DNA from 3 places in the Streptomyces sp. NPDC038213 genome. Region 1 is predicted to be linked to each of the others. Evidence: riboswitches for the same ligand, from Rfam matches in the RefSeq annotation. Region 1 holds a riboswitch; each other region holds the start of a gene.
The links. Region 1 has a riboswitch for cyclic di-AMP ahead of ACZ7JZ_RS06980 (transglycosylase family protein). Riboswitches for the same ligand answer to the same signal wherever they lie in the genome.
Positions count from the first base shown of each region.

Region 2: another riboswitch for cyclic di-AMP. It lies ahead of ACZ7JZ_RS09405 (M23 family metallopeptidase); the one in region 1 lies ahead of ACZ7JZ_RS06980 (transglycosylase family protein).
Region 3: another riboswitch for cyclic di-AMP. It lies ahead of ACZ7JZ_RS13105 (LysM peptidoglycan-binding domain-containing M23 family metallopeptidase); the one in region 1 lies ahead of ACZ7JZ_RS06980 (transglycosylase family protein).

Region 1 is NZ_JBVJYM010000003.1:387,047-393,624, reverse strand. It holds gene eno (phosphopyruvate hydratase) at 147-1,433, opposite strand; gene ACZ7JZ_RS06980 (transglycosylase family protein) at 1,744-2,439, opposite strand; cyclic di-AMP (ydaO/yuaA leader) riboswitch at 2,443-2,613, opposite strand; gene ACZ7JZ_RS06975 (transglycosylase family protein) at 2,911-3,960, opposite strand; gene ACZ7JZ_RS06970 (cytochrome P450 family protein) at 4,097-5,395, opposite strand; gene ACZ7JZ_RS06965 (globin domain-containing protein) at 5,554-6,578, shown strand, end outside.
Region 2 is NZ_JBVJYM010000005.1:14,192-20,769, forward strand. It holds gene lhgO (L-2-hydroxyglutarate oxidase) at 1-1,091, shown strand, start outside; gene trmB (tRNA (guanosine(46)-N7)-methyltransferase TrmB) at 1,246-2,028, shown strand; partial or broken gene ACZ7JZ_RS09400 (PrsW family intramembrane metalloprotease) at 2,072-2,899, shown strand; gene ACZ7JZ_RS09405 (M23 family metallopeptidase) at 2,898-3,923, opposite strand; cyclic di-AMP (ydaO/yuaA leader) riboswitch at 3,935-4,068, opposite strand; tRNA gene ACZ7JZ_RS09410 (tRNA-Met) at 4,428-4,501, opposite strand; gene ACZ7JZ_RS09415 (FBP domain-containing protein) at 4,653-5,141, opposite strand; gene ACZ7JZ_RS09420 (TetR/AcrR family transcriptional regulator) at 5,205-5,798, shown strand; tRNA gene ACZ7JZ_RS09425 (tRNA-Lys) at 5,929-6,001, opposite strand; partial or broken gene ACZ7JZ_RS09430 (DEAD/DEAH box helicase) at 6,196-6,578, opposite strand, start outside.
Region 3 is NZ_JBVJYM010000006.1:364,436-371,013, reverse strand. It holds gene ACZ7JZ_RS13120 (1-deoxy-D-xylulose-5-phosphate synthase) at 1-1,794, shown strand, start outside; gene ACZ7JZ_RS13115 (aspartate aminotransferase family protein) at 1,791-3,218, shown strand; gene ACZ7JZ_RS13110 (tyrosine-protein phosphatase) at 3,294-4,100, opposite strand; cyclic di-AMP (ydaO/yuaA leader) riboswitch at 4,416-4,592, shown strand; gene ACZ7JZ_RS13105 (LysM peptidoglycan-binding domain-containing M23 family metallopeptidase) at 4,597-5,556, shown strand; gene ACZ7JZ_RS13100 (SGNH/GDSL hydrolase family protein) at 5,771-6,574, shown strand.

The DNA of each region.
Region 1 (6,578 bases):
CCGCCTCCCTCACCTACACACGTACGTCCCCGCACACGGTACGGGACCGGGGGCGGGGACGTACGGAGGCTAGTGCTGCGATCGGAAAGGTTTGCCGTGGGCCGGTGCACCCTTCCGGTCGCAGCGCTGGACCTGCGGGGAGGTGATCAGCCCTTGAAGCGGGGGAACGCGCTGCGGCCCGCGTACACGGCGGCGTCGTCGAGGATCTCCTCGATGCGCAGCAGCTGGTTGTACTTGGCGACGCGGTCCGAGCGGGCCGGGGCGCCGGTCTTGATCTGGCCGCAGTTCACGGCGACGGCGAGGTCGGCGATGGTGACGTCCTCGGTCTCGCCGGAGCGGTGCGACATCATGCACTTGAAGCCGTTGCGCTGGGCCATCTCGACGGCGTCGAGGGTCTCGGTCAGGGAACCGATCTGGTTCACCTTCACGAGCAGGGCGTTGGCGGAGCCCTCCTCGATGCCGCGGGCGAGGCGCTCGGGGTTGGTGACGAAGAGGTCGTCGCCGACGATCTGGACCTTGGCGCCGAGCTTGTCGGTGATGACCTTCCAGCCGGCCCAGTCGTCCTCGAAGAGCGGGTCCTCGATGGAGACGAGCGGGTAGGCCTCGACGAGCTCCGCGTAGTACTCGGTCATCTCGGCGGCCGAGCGGGACTGGCCCTCGAACTCGTACTTGCCGTCCTTGTAGAACTCGGACGCGGCGACGTCGAGCGCGAGCGCGATGTCCTTGCCCGGGACGTAGCCGGCCTGCTTGATGGCCTCGACGATGAGGTCGAGGGCGGCGCGGTTGGAGTCCAGGTTCGGGGCGAAGCCGCCCTCGTCGCCCAGGCCGGTGGAGAGGCCCTTGGTGTGGAGGACCTTCTTGAGGGTGTGGTAGACCTCGGCACCCCAGCGCAGGGCCTCGGAGAAGGACTCGGCGCCGATCGGCGCGATCATGAACTCCTGGATGTCGACGTTGGAGTCGGCGTGCGACCCGCCGTTGAGGATGTTCATCATCGGAACGGGCAGCAGGTGCGCGTTCGGGCCGCCGAGGTAGCGGAACAGCGGCAGGTCCGAGGCCTCGGAGGCGGCGTGCGCCACGGCGAGGGAGACGCCCAGGATGGCGTTGGCGCCGAGGGAGCCCTTGTTGTCCGTGGCGTCCAGGTCGAACATGGCCTGGTCGATCAGGCGCTGCTCGGTGGCGTCGTAGCCGACGAGCTCCGGGCCGATCTGCTCGATGACGGCCAGGACGGCCTTCTCGACGCCCTTGCCCATGTAGCGGTTGGGGTCGCCGTCGCGGAGCTCGATGGCCTCGAAGGCACCGGTGGAGGCTCCGGACGGGACGGCAGCACGGCCGGTGCTGCCGTCGTCGAGGCCCACCTCGACCTCGACCGTGGGGTTGCCTCGGGAGTCCAGGATTTCCCGGGCTACGACGACGTCGATGGACGGCACGAGCATCTCCTTCTGGGATGTGACGCTGGGTGTGCGGCGGCGTGTGGGCCGTGCGGTGGCCCTGCCGGTCTAGAGCCTAACCGGCTCGGGGGGGTCGGCCGCCCGACCGCCCGGGTCCTGGGACGAAAAAGGGTCCGAATACCCGCCTTACAGGACATAAGACCCTTGATCAACTCCCCCGGGACACGCCGCCGCCCGGCGCGTCGGGGGGGATGACGCGCCGGGCGGGGCAGTCCGGTGCCGGGCGGGCCCGCGCGGGGCGCGGGCCTTCCGGTGACCCTGCGGATTCACCGCGGACGCGCAGGGCCGGGGGGGGTCAGGAGAGCTTGAGCATCTGGCCCGGGTAGATGAGGTTGGCGTCGGAGACGATGTCCCCGTTCAGCTCGAAGAGCTTCGCCCAGCCGCCGGCCACGCCGTTGGCGTCGGCGATGGTGCCGAGGGTGTCGCCGGCCTTGACCTCGTAGGAGCCGGTGCCCTTCTTGAAGCCCTGGGCCGCGCCGCGCTCGGAGCGGGTGGTGGGCGCGGACTCGCTGCGGGTCTCGGCGCGCTTCTCGGCCTTCTTCGTGGCGGAGGGCTTCGGGGCGGCGGGCTTCGAGGAGGAAGAGGAGCCGCTGCCGGCCTCGGAGGAGGCGTCGTTGGCGGCGCGGGAGAGGCCGACGCCGCAGCTCGGCCAGGCGCCCTTGCCCTGGACCGCGAGGACCTTCTCGGCCACGGCGATCTGCTGGGACTTGGAGGCCTGGTGGGCGTTGGGGGCGTACGCCGTGCCGCCGAAGCCGGCCCAGGTGGACGGGGCGAACTGCAGGCCGCCGTAGTAGCCGTTGCCGGTGTTGATCGACCAGTTGCCGCCGGACTCGCACTGGGCGACGGCGTCCCACTCGGAGGTGGTGGCGGCGCTGGCGGTGCCCGCGGCCATCAGCGGGGCGGCGATGGCGACACCGGTGACACCGGCGGCGGTCGCGATGCGGGTGGCCTTCGAGGGGCGGCGGTGCTTGCCCTTGCCGGAAAGCAGCATGGAACTTCTCCTCACCGACGCCTGCGAGGTGAGCTGTCGGGTTCGGGCGGTGAAGTCGCCCGGCCGTGCGTCTGGCGCACGGCTTCACCCCTAGCCGTCCCGTGACCGTCTCTCAACGGCCGGGCGCGGCACCTACCTTGGGTCCCCCGCTCCTGCCTTCGGCGCTTGCGCGACGACTGTTCCCCCCGGCCGCCGGCAGGATTCGGCGATGCGGTCGAAGGAGCCCGCGGTGGCGAGCGGTTCAGACCGTAGGCAGACGCCTCCCCGATGTTCAAGGACGGACATCGGGGAGAAAACGCCCATAGTTGACTCACCCACAGGAACGTTTGCGCAGGTGAGCGCGCGTATTACGGAATCATCACGGCGGGGCGCGCCAGTTGAGGCGAAGAGACGCATGTCTCATTTCCTCGAACTCGGACATTTAGTCCTGTAACGGGGCATCAAACCCGCGTCGAGCGGCCCGAAGTGTCCCTATTTCTCGCTTAGATCGAGATTCTGGCCGGGCTTGATGAGGTCCGCGTCCCCGCCGATGACGGACTCGTTCGCCTCGTACAGGGCGCCCCATCCGCCCTTCACACCCTTGGCGTCCGCGATCTCCGACAGGCTGTCACCCGCCTTGACGATGTACACGGGCTCCTCGGCCCCGGCCGCCGACGTGCCGTCAGCTCCGGTGCCGCCGGACTCGTCCGCGGGCGCGCCGCGGTGCTTGCCGGTGCCCTCGCCCGGGGCGGGAGTGGTGGCGGGACCCTCCGGGGTGGCGGGGACGGCCGGGCCGCCGGGGGTCGCCGGGATGCCCGGCGAGGCCGGGTCCGTGGCCCCGGGGGTGGCCGGGGTCGTCGGCGTGCCCGGGGTGGCCGGCGTGCCGGGGGTCGGGGTCGCCGGGTCGGTCGGGGTGCCGGGCGTGCCCGGGGTGGCGGGGACGGTCGGCGTGCCAGGGGTCGCGGGGACCGTGGGCGTACCGGGGGTGGCCGGGACGCTGGGCGTGCCCGGGGTCGCGGGCGGGGTGGGCGTACCCGGGGCGGCCGGCGGGGTGGGCTTCGCGGGGGCCTCCGGGGCGCCGGGGACCACGTGGTCGGGGCGCACCGGGGCCGGGCTGACCGGGCGGACGGAGTCCGCCGAGCCGGGGTCCACATCGGCCTTGGGGCCGGACTTGGTCAGTCCGGACGGGCCGGCGCACAGCGGCCAGGCCTCCGGGCCCTGCGCGGCGAGCACCCGCTCGGCCACGGCTATCTGCTGGGAGCGGGAGGCGAGGTCGGGGCGGGAGGCGAACTCGGTGCCGCCCGCGCCCTTCCACTGCTCCTGGGTGAACTGGAGCCCGCCGTAGGAGCCGTTGCCGAAGTCGGCGCTCCACGTGCCGCCGCTCTCGCACTCGGCGACCTTGTCCCACGTGGCGGTGTCGGCGGCTGATGCGGAGCCGGCGGCGAGCAGGGGCAGCGCGAGCGCCGAGCCGGTGACACCGGCCGTGACGACGATCGCGGGGGCCTGACGAGGCTTTCTGTGGCGGCCGTTCCCGGAGCGCATGAGGGTGGACCCTTCCCGTGGGCTGAGCAGGTGACGGCGAACGTAGCGGGCTTCGAACGCTTGTTACAAGTCGATGCAGCGCAGATCACGTAAAGATCACATTCCTGATGGTCCGTCAGGAATGATTGACTCCGGTTCAGTTCGCCCGCGGGGTGAACTCCACCGGCAGCGTGCGCAGTCCGCGCATGATGAGCCCGCCGCGCCAGCGCAGTTCGGACGGATCGACCGCGAGCCGCAGGTCCGGCAGCCGGGTCAGCAGGGTGGCCAGGGCCGTCTGGCCCTCCAGCCGGGCGAGCGGGGCGCCGAGGCAGTAGTGGATGCCGTGCCCGTAGCCCAGGTGCTGGTTGTCGGCGCGGGACAGGTCCAGGGAGTCCGGCTCCGCGAACCGCGCGGGATCGCGGTCCGCCGCCGCCAGCACCACGAGGACGGGGTCCCCCGCCGCGATCTCCCTGCCGCCCAGGGTCAGCGGGCGGGTGGCGAACCGCCAGGTGGCCAGCTCGACCGGGCCGTCGTAGCGCAGCAGCTCCTCCACGCCGGTGGCCAGCAGCCCCGTCTCCCCCGCGGCCAGCGAGGCCTGGAGGCGGGTGCGCTGGCCGGGGTTCGCGAAGAGGGAGTGGAGGCCGTTGCCGATGAGGTTCACGGTGGTCTCGAAGCCCGCGAAGAGGAGGATGAAGGCCATCGCGGCCGCCTCGTTCTCCGTCAGGTGCTCGCCGTGGTCGCTCGCCCGGATCAGCCCCGAGATGAGGTCTTCGCCCGGCTCGTCCCGCTTGCGGTGGATCAGCTCGACGAGGTAGTTGCGCATCTTCTTGACGGAGCGGGCCACCCCGCCCCGGGGGCCGCCGCCGTGCCGGATCATCATCCCGGCCCAGTCGCGGAAGTCGTCCTGGTCCTCCCGCGGTACGCCGAGCATCTCGCAGATGGCGTAGATGGGGAGCGGGAACGCGAACTCGTGGATGAGGTCCGCCTCCCCCCGCGCGGCGAACCCGTCGATGAGGTGGTCGGTCAGCTCCTGCACCCGCGGGGTGAACTCCGCGACGCGGCGCGGGGTGAAGGCCTTGGAGACCAGGCGCCGCAGCCGGGTGTGGTCCGGCGGGTCGATGTTGAGCAGGTGGGTCATCAGCTCGGCCTTGCGCTCACCGGGGATGCCCGTCTTGCCCTTGGCGTGGGCCGGCTCCGCGTGGTGCGCCGGATTCTTGCTCAAGCGCTGGTCGGCGAGGGCTTGGCGGGCGTCGGCGTACCGGGTGACGAGCCAGGCCTCCACCCCGCTGGGCAGCCGGGTGCGGTGCACGGGGGAGTGCTCGCGCAGCCACGCGTACGCCGGGTACGGATCGGTGGCGAACTCCCAGTCGAACAGGGTCGGGGCCGGGGGTGCGGCGGCGGCAGCGGCTGCTCCCCCGACGGGGCAGCCGGGGGCGGCGGGGTTCTCTTCGTGCACCTCCCGACCGTATCCCCTGCCGCGGGCACCCGCCCGAAGCACCCCATTTGGCCCCTTCGCCAAGGCTGTCCGTAGATCGGACAGGTCTTGACCTGGGGCGAGGAGGCGTTCCTACTTTCCGTTCTGTGGATGTGAAGATCTTGAAAAGCAGTTTCGCGGTGGTGGAGAGACGGGCCGAGCACGCGGTCAAGTTCTTCTACTCCCACCTGTTCTGGCACAACCCGGGGGTGCGCGCGATGTTCCCGCCGGACCCCGCGGACATGGAGCGGCAGCGGGACCGGCTCTTCGCGGCGCTCACGCACGTCATCGCCCACCTGGACGACGAGGCCGTCGGCCCGTACCTGCGCGACCTGGGGCGCGACCACCGCAAGTACCTCGCCGGCCCCGAGCACTACGCCGCCGTGGGCACCAGCCTCCTCGCCGCGCTCGCCGAGACCTCCGGCGAGGCCTGGACCCCCGCCGTGGAGAAGGCCTGGAGCGAGGCCTACTCCGTGATCGCGGAGACCATGATGGCCGGGGCCGCCGCCACCACCGAGCCGCCGTGGTGGGACGCCGAGATCGTCCGCCACCTCCAGTACGGGGAGGACATCGCGGTCCTGACCCTGCGCCCGCACGCCCCGCTCCCCTACTCCCCCGGCCAGTACCTCAGCCTGGGCACCGACCGGGTCCCCACGACTTGGCGCACGTACTCCATAGGCAACGCCCCCCGCCCCGACCACACCCTCGACCTGCACGTCAGCCGGATCGAGGAGGGCCGGGTCAGCACCGCCCTGGTCCGGGACGTGCAGCCCGGGGAGCGGGTCCGGCTGGGCGCGGCGGGCGGGTCGACGACCCTGCGCCGCGGGGCGGGCCGGCCGCTGACCTTCATCGCGGCCGGTACGGGCTGGGCGCCGGTGCGGGCGATGCTGGAGGAGCTCGTGCGCCACCCTCCCGATCAGGACGTACGCCTCTTCGCCGTGGCCCGCGACGCGGCGCACCTGTACGACCGGCCGCTGATCGACGGCTGGCAGCAGCGGCTGCCGTGGCTGTCCGTCACGTACATCACCCCCGCGCCGGGGCAGCACCGCAACCAGGCCACGGACCGGCTGCTGACCGCGCTGAGCAACCGGGGCCTGTGGCCCGACCAGGACGTCTACCTCAGCGGCCCGCCGCTGTTCGTCGAGGAGACCGCCCACCTCCTGGA
Region 2 (6,578 bases), on a different contig from region 1:
TGGAGAAGGAGCCGGGCCCGGCCCGGCACCAGACGGGGCGCAACAGCGGGGTGATCCACAGCGGGATCTACTACCGGCCGGGGTCCCTGAAGGCCCGGTTCGCGGTGCGCGGCGCGGCCGAGATGGTCAAGTTCTGCGCGGAGCACGACATCGCGCACGAGGTGACGGGCAAGCTGATCGTCGCCACGGAGCGCTCCGAGCTGCCGCGGCTGCACGCCCTCGTCCAGCGCGGCAGGGAGAACGGCATCCCCGTGCGCGAGCTCGGCCCCGCGCAGATCGCGGAGTACGAGCCGGAGGTCACGGGCCTGGCCGCGATCCACGTGGGCACCACCGGGATCGTGGACTACGGGCAGGTCGCCGCCCGTCTCGCCGAGGCCTCCGGCGCGGAGGTCGTCTACGGGGCAGAGGTCGACCTGATCTCGCGGCGGGCGACGGCCGTGGCCGTGCGGACCTCTTCGGGCCAGGTCTTCCGGGCCCGGGCGCTCGTGAACTGCGCGGGGCTCCAGTGCGACCGGGTGGCGCGGCTGGCCGGGGACGACCCGCAGATGCGGATCATCCCCTTCCGCGGGGAGTACTACGACCTGAAGCGCCCGGACCTCGTCCGCGGGCTGGTCTACCCCGTGCCGGACCCGGCCTTCCCCTTCCTCGGGGTGCACCTGACCCGCGGCATCGGCGGCGGGGTGCACGTCGGTCCCAATGCCGTCCCCGCGCTCGCCCGCGAGGGGTACGCGTGGCGGACGGTCCGGCCGCGGGACCTCGCGACCAGCGCGGCCTGGCCGGGATCCTGGCGGGTCGGCGCCCGGCACTGGCGGTACGGGGCCGGGGAGATCCGCCGGTCCCTGTCGAAGACGGCCTTCACGGCGGCCGTACGGAGGCTGCTGCCGGCGGTGACGGAGGCGGACCTCGTGCCTGCGGCTGCCGGGGTGCGGGCGCAGGCGGTGCTGCGGGACGGGGCGCTGGTCGACGACTTCCTCATCCGTGAGGCGCCGCGGACGGTGCACGTGCTGAACGCGCCGTCCCCCGCGGCGACGGCGTCCCTCCCCATCGGCCGCGAAATAGCCACCCGAACCCTCCCGACCCTCCACCCCTGACCCGGACCCACCCGGGACCCCGGTCCGCTGCGCGGGGCCGTTTCCCCTACCCGCGCAGCGGACCCGGGTCGCCCGCCCCCGTCCGGACGGACCCGGCTCCGCCGGGTCCGCGCGGGCTGCGGCCCGTAGAATCGGACGCACTGTGTCTGAGTCCATGAACCCCAGCCCCCAGCCGGAAGCCCCCTCCTACACCCCGCCCCGCTGGCGCACGGAGCCCCGCTTCCCCGACGGCCCCTCCCCCGACCCCGCCGGCTCCCACCACGAGCGCCGGATCCGCAGCTTCCAGCCGCGGCGCAGCCGGGTGACCACGGGCCAGGAGGACGCCCTGCGCCGCCTCTGGAGCACCTGGGGCCTGGACATCGACGGCCGGGAGGTCCTCGACCTCGACAAGCTCTTCGGCGGCCGCCCGGTGGTCCTGGAGATCGGCTTCGGCATGGGCGAGGCCACCGCCCAGATGGCCGCCGAGGACCAGGACACCGGCATCCTCGCCGCCGACGTGCACACCCCCGGCCAGGGCAACCTCCTCGCCCTCGCCGAGAAGGCCGGCATCGACAACGTCCGCGTGGCCAACGGCGACGCGATCATCCTGCTCCGCGAGATGCTGCCGCCCGCCTCCCTGGCCGGCCTGCGCGTCTACTTCCCGGACCCGTGGCCGAAGAAGCGCCACCACAAGCGCCGGCTGATCCAGCCCGAGTTCCTCTCCCTGGCCGCGACCCGCCTGGCCCCCGGCGCGGTGCTGCACTGTGCCACGGACTGGGAGCCGTACGCCGAGCAGATGCTCGACGTGCTCAGCGCCCACCCGGACTTCGAGAACACCCAGGCGGACGGCGGGTTCTCCCCGCGCCCGGAGTTCCGTCCGCTGACCCGCTTCGAGGGCCAGGGCCTGGACAAGGGGCACGTCGTACACGACCTGCTCTTCCGCCGCACCCAGAACTGAAAAGCCCGCCTCCGCCTCCGGCCCGCTCACTAGGGTCGGTGGCGTGTTCGGGACGTTTCCTCGCCCCTCGGCCCGGCTCAGCGGCGCCGCGCTGACCTGCGCGCTCGCGGCCGCCGGGGTGCTGATCCTGGTCCTGGTGCGGGAGCAGACCGGCACCCCGGGCTTCCTGGTGGGGCTCGGCCTGTCCGTGGTCCCCGTACCGCTGCTCGCCGCCGCCTTCCGCGGGCTGGGCGGACTGCGGCGGCCGCGCGCCGCGCCCTGGGGGCCGCTGCTGTTCGCCTTCGGCTGGGGCGCGTGCGCGGCGGCCCTGATCGCCATACTGGCCAACAGCTTCGCGGCCCGCTGGATGGCCGCGGCCGCCACCGACCCCTACGACGCCGACCAGTTGGGCTCGATCGCGATCGCCCCGGTGGTGGAGGAGACCGCGAAGGCGGCCGCCCTGCTCCTGCTGTTCGTCTTCCGCCGGGACCGGCTCGGCGGCTTCACGGACGGTTTCGTGCTCGCCGGATTCACCGCCACCGGCTTCGCCTTCACCGAGAACATCCTCTACCTCGGCAACGCCTTCGGGGAGGACCTCGCCGAGGGCACCCCGGTCCTGGCCTCGGTGACCGCCGCGACCTTCTTCGTGCGCATCGTGATGTCCCCGTTCGCGCACCCGCTGTTCACCGCCCTGACCGGGATCGGCTTCGGACTGGCCGCCGTGTCCGCAGGGCGCACGCGCCGCGTGCTGTACCCGCTCGGGGGGCTGCTCCTGGCGATGGGCGTGCACGCCCTGTGGAACAGCTCCCCCGACCTCGGCGAGTACGGCTTCTACTGGGTCTACGGGTCCGTGATGGCCCCGGCCTTCGCCCTGCTGACCTGGCAGGCGGTCAGACGGTCAGGCCCTTGCCCCGCAGCCACGCCAGCGGATCCTGGGTCTCCCCTCCCGAGCGCACCTCCAGGTGCAGGTGGGGACCGGTGACGTTGCCCGTGGCGCCGACGCGGCCGATGGTCTCGCCCGTGCCGACCGCGCCCGAGGTGACGGACATCGAGGAGAGGTGGCAGTACCAGATCTCCGTACCGTCGGCGAGGCGCAGGACGATCCGGTAGCCGTACGCGCCCGACCAGCCGGCGGAGACGATCGTGCCGCCGTGCACCGCCTTGACGGGCGTGCCGGTGGGGGCGGCGAAGTCCAGGCCGGTGTGCTGCCCGGAGGACCACATGGAACCGGAGGCCCCGTAGTACGAGGTGAGGGTGTACGAGGAGGTGGGCAGCGCGTAGCTGCCGGCGAGCTTGGCCAGCCGGGCCTCCTCCGCCGCGGCCTCCGCGGCCTCCGCGGCCGCCTTCGCGGCTGCCGCCTCCTCCGCCGCCTTGCGGGCCGCGGCCTCGGCGGCGGCTTCGGCGGCCTTGCGGGCAGCGGCCTGAGCGGCTGCGGCCTCCTTCGCCGCGGCCTCCTCGGCGGCCCTGGCGGCGGCCTCCTCGGCTGCGGCGGCCGCGGCATCGGACTGGGACTCGGCCTGCTGGAGGATCCGGTTGCGCAGCACCTCGCCGGCGTCGGTGCCGGATTCGGCCTGCTCGGGGGTGGCCCCGGCGGTGGTCAGCGGGGCCGTCACCGGGACGGTGGCGGGCAGGTCGGCCGCCAGGTCGGCGGTCGCGGAGCCGTCACCGGGCAGCAGCGAGGGGAGGGATATGGAGACCTGCGGCCGGTCCTGCGCGGTGGCTATGCCGCCCGCTCCGACGGCGGCGATGACGCCGACGCCGAGGACCGTGGAACTGCGGGCGAGGCCGCCGCGCTGCTTGACCACGCGGTGGCGGCCCCGGACGGGGCGGACGGAGTCCTCGGTGGGGTTCCACGCGCCCCACGCACCGGCGTCGGGAACCTCGGAGGCTTCAGGGGTAGGCCTGTTGGACGCCACGGGGGCGCACTCCTTTCCTTCCTTCTCGCCTACCGGGTTAGCTGACGGGTTCGGAGCAGGAAGGTCTCCTACGGGCCGGATCGACCCGATTCACCCCAATGTGTTGGTTCCCCGGTTCCCTTGCGGGATTCGGCGCGCACGCGCACGGAGCCGCCTCTTGCGACGGCCGTGACGACCGCGCTGCGTTATCGAACGGTAATAGACAACAGGGAGTGATTCCAAGCTGTTGCGCTTGATCCCTCGCGTGTATCGGCCACGCTCTGACCGGCTCTGGCCTGGGCTTTTCCCTCCAGGAGTGGATCAACTGGGGCATTCTCCCGGCCTGATGGGTACACCTTCAGCCACGCCCGGCCTTTGACGGTCCGTCAACCGGACTGCGGAGCGCGGCCTTTCGCTCACGCTCCGTACCGGCCGGTGCGCCGGTGCGCGGACACGCTTCCGCGCACCGGCCCCGGACATGCAATCAGGGCCCGGATCCAAAAGGATCCGGGCCCTGATCATCAGTAGCGGGGACAGGATTTGAACCTGCGACCTCTGGGTTATGAGCCCAGCGAGCTACCGAGCTGCTCCACCCCGCGTCGGTAAACACAAGCTTACGCTATCCGCGGGGCTCCTCGCGCCACCTTTCCCCGCGGCCACGACGGAAGCGCCGGAAACCACCCGCCACAGCAGGCCCGCGCCACGGCGAGCCCCCCGCCACAGCAGGCCCGCACCACCGCAAGCCGCCCGTCACAGCGAGCCCAGGAACCCGTCCAGGTTCCGCCGCATCCTCTCGATCTGCTCCTCCACGGTCAGCGACTCCTCGAACCTCCCCCCGGGCTCCGGCCGCTTCTTCCCCCGCACGTACAGCGGGCAGTCCAGGTCGGTGCACATGTACAGCCCGACCGAGTTCCCCTCGCGGCCCTCGCGGCCGGTTTTGCGGGCCGTCATCAGCGAGACCCCGCCGCCGGCGTGCGTGGTCAGGCACAGCGAGCACATGCTGCGGTGCAGGAAGCCCTTGCGCGCCGCGGGGAAGCGCAGCGCGATGCCCGTGAGCCGGCCCCCGTGCTCGGTGACCAGGTAGCTCCGGTCCGGCGCGGAGAGGTCGCGCCAGCCCAGGAAGTCCAGGTCCGCCCAGGGGCGCTCGGCCAGGTCGCGCGGCAGCGGCAGCCGCTGCGCCTCGCCCTTCGAGCAGTTGACGAACGAGCCGCGGATCTCCCGCTCAGTGAGTGCCTTCATACCGGCACGCTAATCTTTCCTAGAGTCCCTAGGCAAACGATTAAATACTTTCAGGAGCTGCCCGTGCCCCGAGCCGGACTGACCCCCGAGCGCGTCGTGGCCGCCGCCGCGGACCTCGCCGACGCCCGGGGCCTCGACGGGGTCACCGTCTCCGCCCTCGCCCGCGGCCTCGGTGTGAAGGACGCGAGCCTGTACGCCCACGTACGCGGCCTCCAGGACCTGCGCGCCCGGATCGCCGCGGACTCGGCCGCCCGCTTCGCCGACCTGCTCACCGAAGCCCTCGCGGGCCGCGCCGGCCGCGAGGCCCTGGCCGCCTTCGCCACGGCGTACCGGACCTTCGCCGTACGCCATCCGGGCCGGTACGCCGCCACCCAGCTGACGCTGCCCGCCGAGACCCTCGCGGCCTCCCCGGGCCACCGCCGGCTCGTGGAGCTCACGTACGCCCTCCTGCACGGGTACGGGCTCCCCGAACCGGCCCTCACCGACGCCGTCCGCCTGCTCCGCAGCACCTTCCACGGGTTCGCGGCCCTCGAGGCGGCCGGCGGCTTCGGCCACCCGCGCCCCCTCGACGCTTCCTGGGACGCCGTCCTCGACGCCCTCCACACCGCCCTCACCCGGTGGCCGCCCACCACCCCGCCGGCCACCCCGGCCCCATGAGCCCCGCACCCGCATCCGGGTGCGCCGCGTCCTCGTACCTCGGCTGGGACCGGAAACGACAGAGCGCCCCACCCGGTCGGAACCGGGTGGGGCGCTCTGGGCGGGACCGGGGAACCCGGTCCGCGTGCGGTAGGCCATGTCGGACTCGAACCGACAACCAATGGATTAAAAGTCCACTGCTCTGCCAATTGAGCTAATGGCCCGCGGCATGCTCACCCCAGAGCATAGCCGGAGCGGGCCCGTCAGCCGATCGAGTATGGCCGGACGGGCGCTGCGGGTGTCGCGGGGCGGGGACGCGCCGAGCCCCCGGCAGCGGATGCCGGGGGCTCGGGACGGGAGTTCGGGCCTTCGGACCGTCAGGCTTCAGGCCTTCGGGCCGTCAGGCCTTCGGGCCTGGTCAGCCGTTGCGCTTCCAGCGCGGCTTGTCGTCGCGGCGGCCGCCGCCGAAGGAGCCGGAGCCGGAGCCCGACGGGCGGTGGTCGTCGCGGCGGCCGTACGGGCGGTCGCCGCCGCCGGAGCGGAAGCCGCCGGCCGGGCGGTCGTCGCGGCGGTCGCGGTTGAACGGACGGTCGCTGCCACCGCGGTGGTCGCGGCCGCCGCCGAAACCGCCGCCGCGGTTGTCGTCGCGGCGGAAGCCGCCACCACGGTTGTCATCGCGACGCTCGAAGCCACGGTCGTTGCGGTCACGGTTGAAGCCACCGCCCCGGTTGTCGTCACGACGCTCGAAGCCGCGGTCGTTGCGGTCACGGTTGAAGCCGCCACCACGGTTGTCGTCACGGC
Region 3 (6,578 bases), on a different contig from region 1:
ATCCTGGAAGGCATCCGGGGACCGCACGACCTCAAAGCGGTCCCCGGCGCGCGCCTCGGTGAACTCGCCGCGGAGATCAGGGAATTCCTGATCCACTCGGTATCACGAACCGGAGGGCACCTGGGGCCCAATCTCGGGGTGGTGGAACTCACCATCGCCCTCCACCGGGTCTTCCACTCCCCGGCCGACCGCATTCTGTGGGACACCGGCCACCAGAGCTATGTGCACAAACTGCTGACCGGCCGCCAGGACTTCTCGAAACTCCGCGGAAAAGGCGGACTCTCGGGATATCCCTCACGGGCGGAATCCGAGCACGACGTGATCGAGAATTCCCACGCCTCGACGGTCCTGGGCTGGGCCGACGGCCTGGCCAAGGCCCGCGCCCTGCGGGGCGGCACCGGGCACGTCGTCGCCGTCACCGGCGACGGCGCGCTCACCGGAGGCATGGCCTGGGAGGCGCTGAACAACATCACCGCCGCCCGGGACCGCCCGCTCGTCATCGTCGTCAACGACAACGGCCGCTCGTACCTGCCCACCGCGGGCGGGCTCGCCCGGCAGCTGGCCGCGCTCCGGGAGGCACCCGCCGCCCGGGGCGCGTTCGGGGAGCTGGGGCTCGGCTGGATCGGACCCGTCGACGGGCACGACACCGGGGCCCTGGAGGAGGCCCTGGGCCGGGCCGCCGCGCACCGCGGCCCGGTCCTCGTCCACTGCGTCACCGAGAAGGGCCGCGGCTGCCCGCCCGCCCTCGCCCACGAGGCCGACCGCTTCCACACCGTCGGGGTCGTCGACCCGGCCACCGGGGAGCCGCTCGGCCCGCCCCCCGGCCCCTCCTGGACCGAGGTCTTCGGGGAGGAGCTGGAGCTGATCGGGCAGGAGCGGCCCGACGTGGTCGCCGTCACCGCGGCCATGCTGCACCCCGTCGGGCTCACCCGCTTCGCCGCCCGCTTCCCCGACCGGGTCTGGGACGTGGGCATCGCCGAGCAGCACGCCGTCACCTCCGCGGCGGGCCTGGCCCTCGGCGGGCTGCACCCCGTCGTCGCCGTCTACGCCACCTTCCTGAACCGGGCCCTCGACCAGGTCCTCATGGACGCGGCCCTGCACCGGGCCGGGATGACCCTCGTCCTCGACCGGGCCGGGATCACCGGCACCGACGGGCCCTCGCACCACGGCGTGTGGGACCTGGCCCTGCTCCAGCCGGTACCCGGGCTGCGCATCGCCGCCCCGCGCGACCCGGCGCAGCTGCGGTCCCAGCTGCGGGAGGCGGTGGCGGTGTCCGACGCCCCGACCGTGCTGCGCTTCCCGAAGGAGGCGGCCGGGGAGCCGGTACCGGCGCTGGGGCGGATCGGCGGGCTGGACGTGCTGGCCGGGGCGGGCGCCCCGCCGGACGTGCTCCTCGTCTCCGTCGGCGCGCTCGCCCCCGTCTGCCTGGAGGCCGCCGCCCTGCTCGCCGAGCGCGGCACCGGCTGCACGGTCGTCGACCCCCGCTGGGTCAAACCCCTGGACCCGGCGCTCGCGCCGCTGGCCCGCGGCTACCGGCTCGTGGCCGTGGCCGAGGACGGCAGCCGCAGCGGCGGGGCCGGCTGGGCGGTGGGACAGGTGCTGCGGGACGCCGGGGTGGACGTGCCCCTGCGCACCTTCGGGGTCCCCGGGCGCTTCCTCGCCCACGCGAAGCGCTCCGAGGTGCTCGCGGACATCGGACTGACCCCGGCGGCGATCGCCCGGGGCATCAGCGAGGCCCTGGGCGCCCGCCCGCAGGACCGCACCACCGACCAGGTTGAGGAGAAGAGCACATGACCGACGAGCCCCCGGCCGGCAAGCACCCGGAGGCCGCCGCCCCCGGCGGATTCGACCTGGGCCGGCTGCTCGCCGAGCGCGGCGAGGAGCGGTACGCGCTGCACGGCCGCCACCTCAATCCGCAGCTGCCGCGGATGCTCCACACCATCGGCTTCGACAAGGTCTACGTACGGGCCGAGGGCGCCCACTTCTGGGATGCCGAGGGCAACGACTACCTCGACATGCTCGCGGGCTTCGGGGTGATGGGGGTGGGGCGCCACCACCCGGTGGTCCGCAGGGCCCTGCACGAGGTCCTGGACCTCTCGCTCGCCGACCTGACCCGCTTCGACTGCCAGCCCCTGCCCGGACTGCTCGCCGAACGGCTCCTGGCGCACAGCCCGCACCTGGACCGGGTGTTCTTCGGCAACAGCGGCACGGAGGCCGTGGAGACCGCACTCAAATTCGCCCGGTACGCCACCGGCCGCCCCCGGGTCCTGTACTGCGCCCACGCCTTCCACGGGCTCACCACGGGCGCCCTGTCGGTCAACGGGGAGGACGGCTTCCGCGACGGGTTCGCCCCGCTGCTGCCGGACACCGCCGTCCCGCTGGGGGACCTGGGGGCGCTGGAGCGCGAGCTGCGCCGCGGGGACGTGGCGGCGCTCATCGTGGAGCCGGTCCAGGGCAAGGGCGTGCACGCGGCGCCCCCCGGCTACCTGAAGGCGGCGCAGGAGCTGCTGCACCGCCACCGGGCCCTGCTGATCGCCGACGAGGTCCAGACCGGGCTCGGCCGCACCGGGGACTTCTACGCGTACCAGCACGAACCGGGCGTGGAACCCGACCTGGTGTGCGTGGCCAAGGCCCTGTCCGGGGGGTACGTGCCGGTGGGCGCCACCCTGGGCCGGGACTGGATCTTCAAGAAGGTGTACTCCTCGATGGACCGGGTGCTCGTGCACTCGGCGAGCTTCGGCTCCAACGCCCAGGCCATGGCCGCCGGGCTGGCCGTGCTGTCCGTGATGGAGGACGAGCGGCTCGTCGCGCGCTCCCGGGAGACGGGGGAGCTGCTGCGCTCGCGGCTGGCGGCGATGGTGGACGAGTACGAGCTGCTGCACGAGGTCCGCGGGCGCGGGCTGATGATCGGCATCGAGTTCGGGCGGCCCTCCTCGCTGGGGCTGCGCAGCCGGTGGAAGGTGCTCCAGGCGGCCCGCAAGGGGCTGTTCGCGCAGATGGTCGTCGTACCGCTGCTCCAGAAGCACCGGATCCTGACCCAGGTGTCGGGGGACCACATGGAGGTCATCAAGCTGATTCCGCCGCTCGTCGTGGACGGGGCCGACGTCGACCGGTTCGTGGCCGCCTTCCGGGCCGTCATGGACGAGGCCCACGGGGGCGGCGGGCTGATGTGGGACTTCGGGCGGACGCTCGTCAGGCAGGCGGTCGCGAACCGCTGAGGCGCCGGGCGGGGGCCGTGCGGACGGGGCGGCCCGTCCGCGGCCCGCCCGGGCCCGGTGCCGGCGCCGGTCCGCTCAGTGCAGGAGCCGGTCGCGCAGCCGCTCCAGGGTGGCGGGCGCGAGGCCGAGCCCCTCGGACAGGTAGGCGCCGGTGCTGCCCCAGGTCTCCGTGACGGCCTCGAAGGCGGCGTCCAGGTACGCGGCGCGCGCCTCGAAGAGGGGGCTCAGGAGGGCCAGCGCCTCGGGGGAGCGCTCGGCGTCGGTGTCGGCGCCGCGCCGCAGCCGGTAGCGCCGGTGCGGGGCGTTGGACTCCAGGTAGTCCGCGGTGATGGCGTCGCGCTCGACGCCGAGGGCGAGCAGGGTGACGGCGATGGAGAGGCCGGCCCGGTCCTTGCCCGCGGCGCAGTGCATCAGGACGGGGACGCTGTCCTCGGCGACGGCGTGCAGGACGCGGCTGTGGTCGGGAGCCCGCTCCACGATGATCTGCCGGTACGAACGGGACATCCTGGCCGCGGCCCTGCCCTCGCCCAGGATCTGCTGGAGCTGGGCCAGGTCGCCGTTGCGGACCATCTGCCAGAACTCGTGGCCGTCGGCGGGGTCGGAGAGCGGGACGTTCACGTTCCGTACGCCCGGGAGCTCCACGTCGGGCCCTTCGAGGGACTGGTCGGCCGCATTGCGGAAGTCGAAGACGGTGTGCAGCCCGAGGGAGGCCAGGAAGGCCGCGTCCGCCTCGGTGGCATGAGCGAGATGTCCGCTTCGAAACAGATGCCCGGTACGAACCGTACGCCCGTCCCTAGTCGGAAGGCCGCCTACGTCACGGAAGTTGCGGACTCCGGTGAGCTCCGGCTCCGCGGGCGGGGCGGGGGGTATGGGCTGGGTCACGCGGACTCCTGCGGTTCGGCCGAGGTGGAGGGTGATCTGTCCGAATTGCGCTACTTGGCGTCAAGTTGCCGCATCCGACGGGCAGATGTGAGCGGCGCTCGTGAGCAGAATCATACGGTGACCGTGCGTGGCGGTGGCGGAATGCTTAATTCCCTTGTGGCGACGGCTGTTACACGACTGCAATAGACGGACAGTGACCGGAATTCCGGCGATCATTCAGCCCCCGGAATCCGGTGGTGAATTCACGGCTTGTTCCGCTCGGCCGCACTGGATTACGGTCACCGCCGAGCCGGGTGGAACGCCGAGTCCTGCCGCCACCCGGAAACCGCATCCGAACAATTACGTGCGGCAGGAGCGGGGGAACCAGGTAAGCCGCCGTACCGGAGAACGATCCGGAACGGCTCGGGGTGAAGCCCCGCGGGCGCAGCTCGCGCGGCCGGACATCTCCAGTCCGAACCCGACAGCTCACCTCGCAGGCGACGGAGAGGAATGCGCCATGCCCGGAAAGGGTAAGCACCGCCGTCCCAAGTCCAGCACGATCGCCCGCGGATTCGTCGCGGCCGGCACCGGCGGCGCCGCGCTGGCGCTGCCGCTGATCGGGGCCTCCGGCGCCCAGGCCGCGGAGCAGTCCGCCGCGCCGGCCGCGGTCTCGGCCGCCCCGTCGAAGGCGGCCCCGGCGAAGGCCGCGGCCCCCGCGGCGGACCAGGCCGCCCCTTCCGTCTACACCGTCGTCGCGGGCGACTACCTCTCGAAGATCGCCGAGCGCGAGAACCTCGCGGGCGGCTGGGAGCGGCTGTACGAGGACAACAGGGCCGCCGTCGGCTCCGACCCCTCGATGATCCACCCCGGCCTGGAGCTGACCCTCGGCGGCAAGGCCCCCGCCGCCGCGGCCTCCCAGAAGCGCTCCGAGGCCCGTACGCAGGAGAACCCGGAGAAGAAGGGCTCCTCCGCCCCGCGCGCCTCCCGCTCCGCCGAGCGCGCCGCCGAGGCCGCCCCCAAGGCCGCGGCCCCGAAGGCCGTCGCCCCCGAGGCCGCGCAGGCCCCCTCCGGCGCCGCCTTCTCCGCCCCCGTGGCCGCCTCCGTCACCACCCCCTACCGCCAGGGCGGCGGCATGTGGTCCAGCGGCTACCACACCGGAGTGGACTTCTCCGTGGGTACGGGCACCAGCGTGCGCGCCGTCAGCTCGGGCACCGTGGTCTCGGCCGGCTGGGCCGGCGCGTACGGCAACGAGGTCGTCATCCGCCACACGGACGGCCGCTACTCCCAGTACGCCCACCTGTCCTCGCTGAACGTCTCCGCGGGCCAGAGCGTCTCCGCGGGCACCACCATCGGCCTGTCGGGCTCCACCGGCAACTCCACCGGGCCCCACCTGCACTTCGAGATCCGCACCGGCCCCTCCTACGGCCAGGACATCGACCCCCTCGCCTACCTGCGCGGCAACGGCGTCGGCATCTGACGGCAGCGCGGGCGGCAGCCGCCGCCCGCAGCGCAGTGCGACCCCGGCCGGGGTCCGGAACCGAAGGGTCCCGGACCCCGGCCGCAGCCGTTCCCGCGGCCCGGCTGCGGCGTATTCCGGCATGGCCGAAACTGACCGGGTGGTATAGATCACCCTGCGTCAACCCCTGCCTACGGTCGCGTAGGTCACACCCTTCGGTGAAAGATGTGCTCCCGTGGCAGGCGAATCGACTCTTCAGGCACTCAGCGGATCCGACGCGCGCATCGGCTCGTACGTGGCGCTCGGCGACAGCTTCACCGAGGGCGTGGGCGACCCCGGTCCCGGCGACGCCTTCGTGGGCTGGGCCGACCGCTTCGCCGTACTCCTCGCGGACCGGCGCGAGGAGCACGACTTCCGGTACGCGAACCTCGCCGTCCGGGGCCGGCTCCTCGACCAGATCGTCTCGGAGCAGGTCCCGCGCGCCAAGGAGCTCGCCCCCGACCTGGTCAGCTTCTGCGCGGGCGGCAACGACATCATCCGGCCCGGCAGCGACCCCGACGACGTGGCCGAGCGCTTCGAGGCGGCCGTCGCCGACCTCGCCGGCGCCGTCGGCACCGTCATGATCACCACGGGCTTCGACACCCGCGGCGTACCGGTGCTCAAGCACCTGCGCGGCAAGGTGGCCACGTACTCCGCGCACGTGCGCGCCATCGCCGACCGCTACGACTGCCCCGTACTCGACCTCTGGTCGCTGCGGTCCGTACAGGACCGCCGGGCCTGGGACGACGACCGCCTGCACCTGTCGCCCGAGGGGCACACCCGCGTCGCCCTGCGCGCCGCGCAGGTGCTCGGCCTGCCGGTGCCCGCGGACCCGGACCAGCCCTGGCCCCCGCAGCAGCCCAGGGGGTCGGCGGAGGCCACCCGGGACAACATCCAGTGGGCCCGCGAGTACCTCGTGCCGTGGATCGGGCGGCGCCTGCGCGGGGAGTCCTCCGGCGACCACGTCGAACCCAAGCGCCCCGACCTGCTGCCCCTGTAAGCCC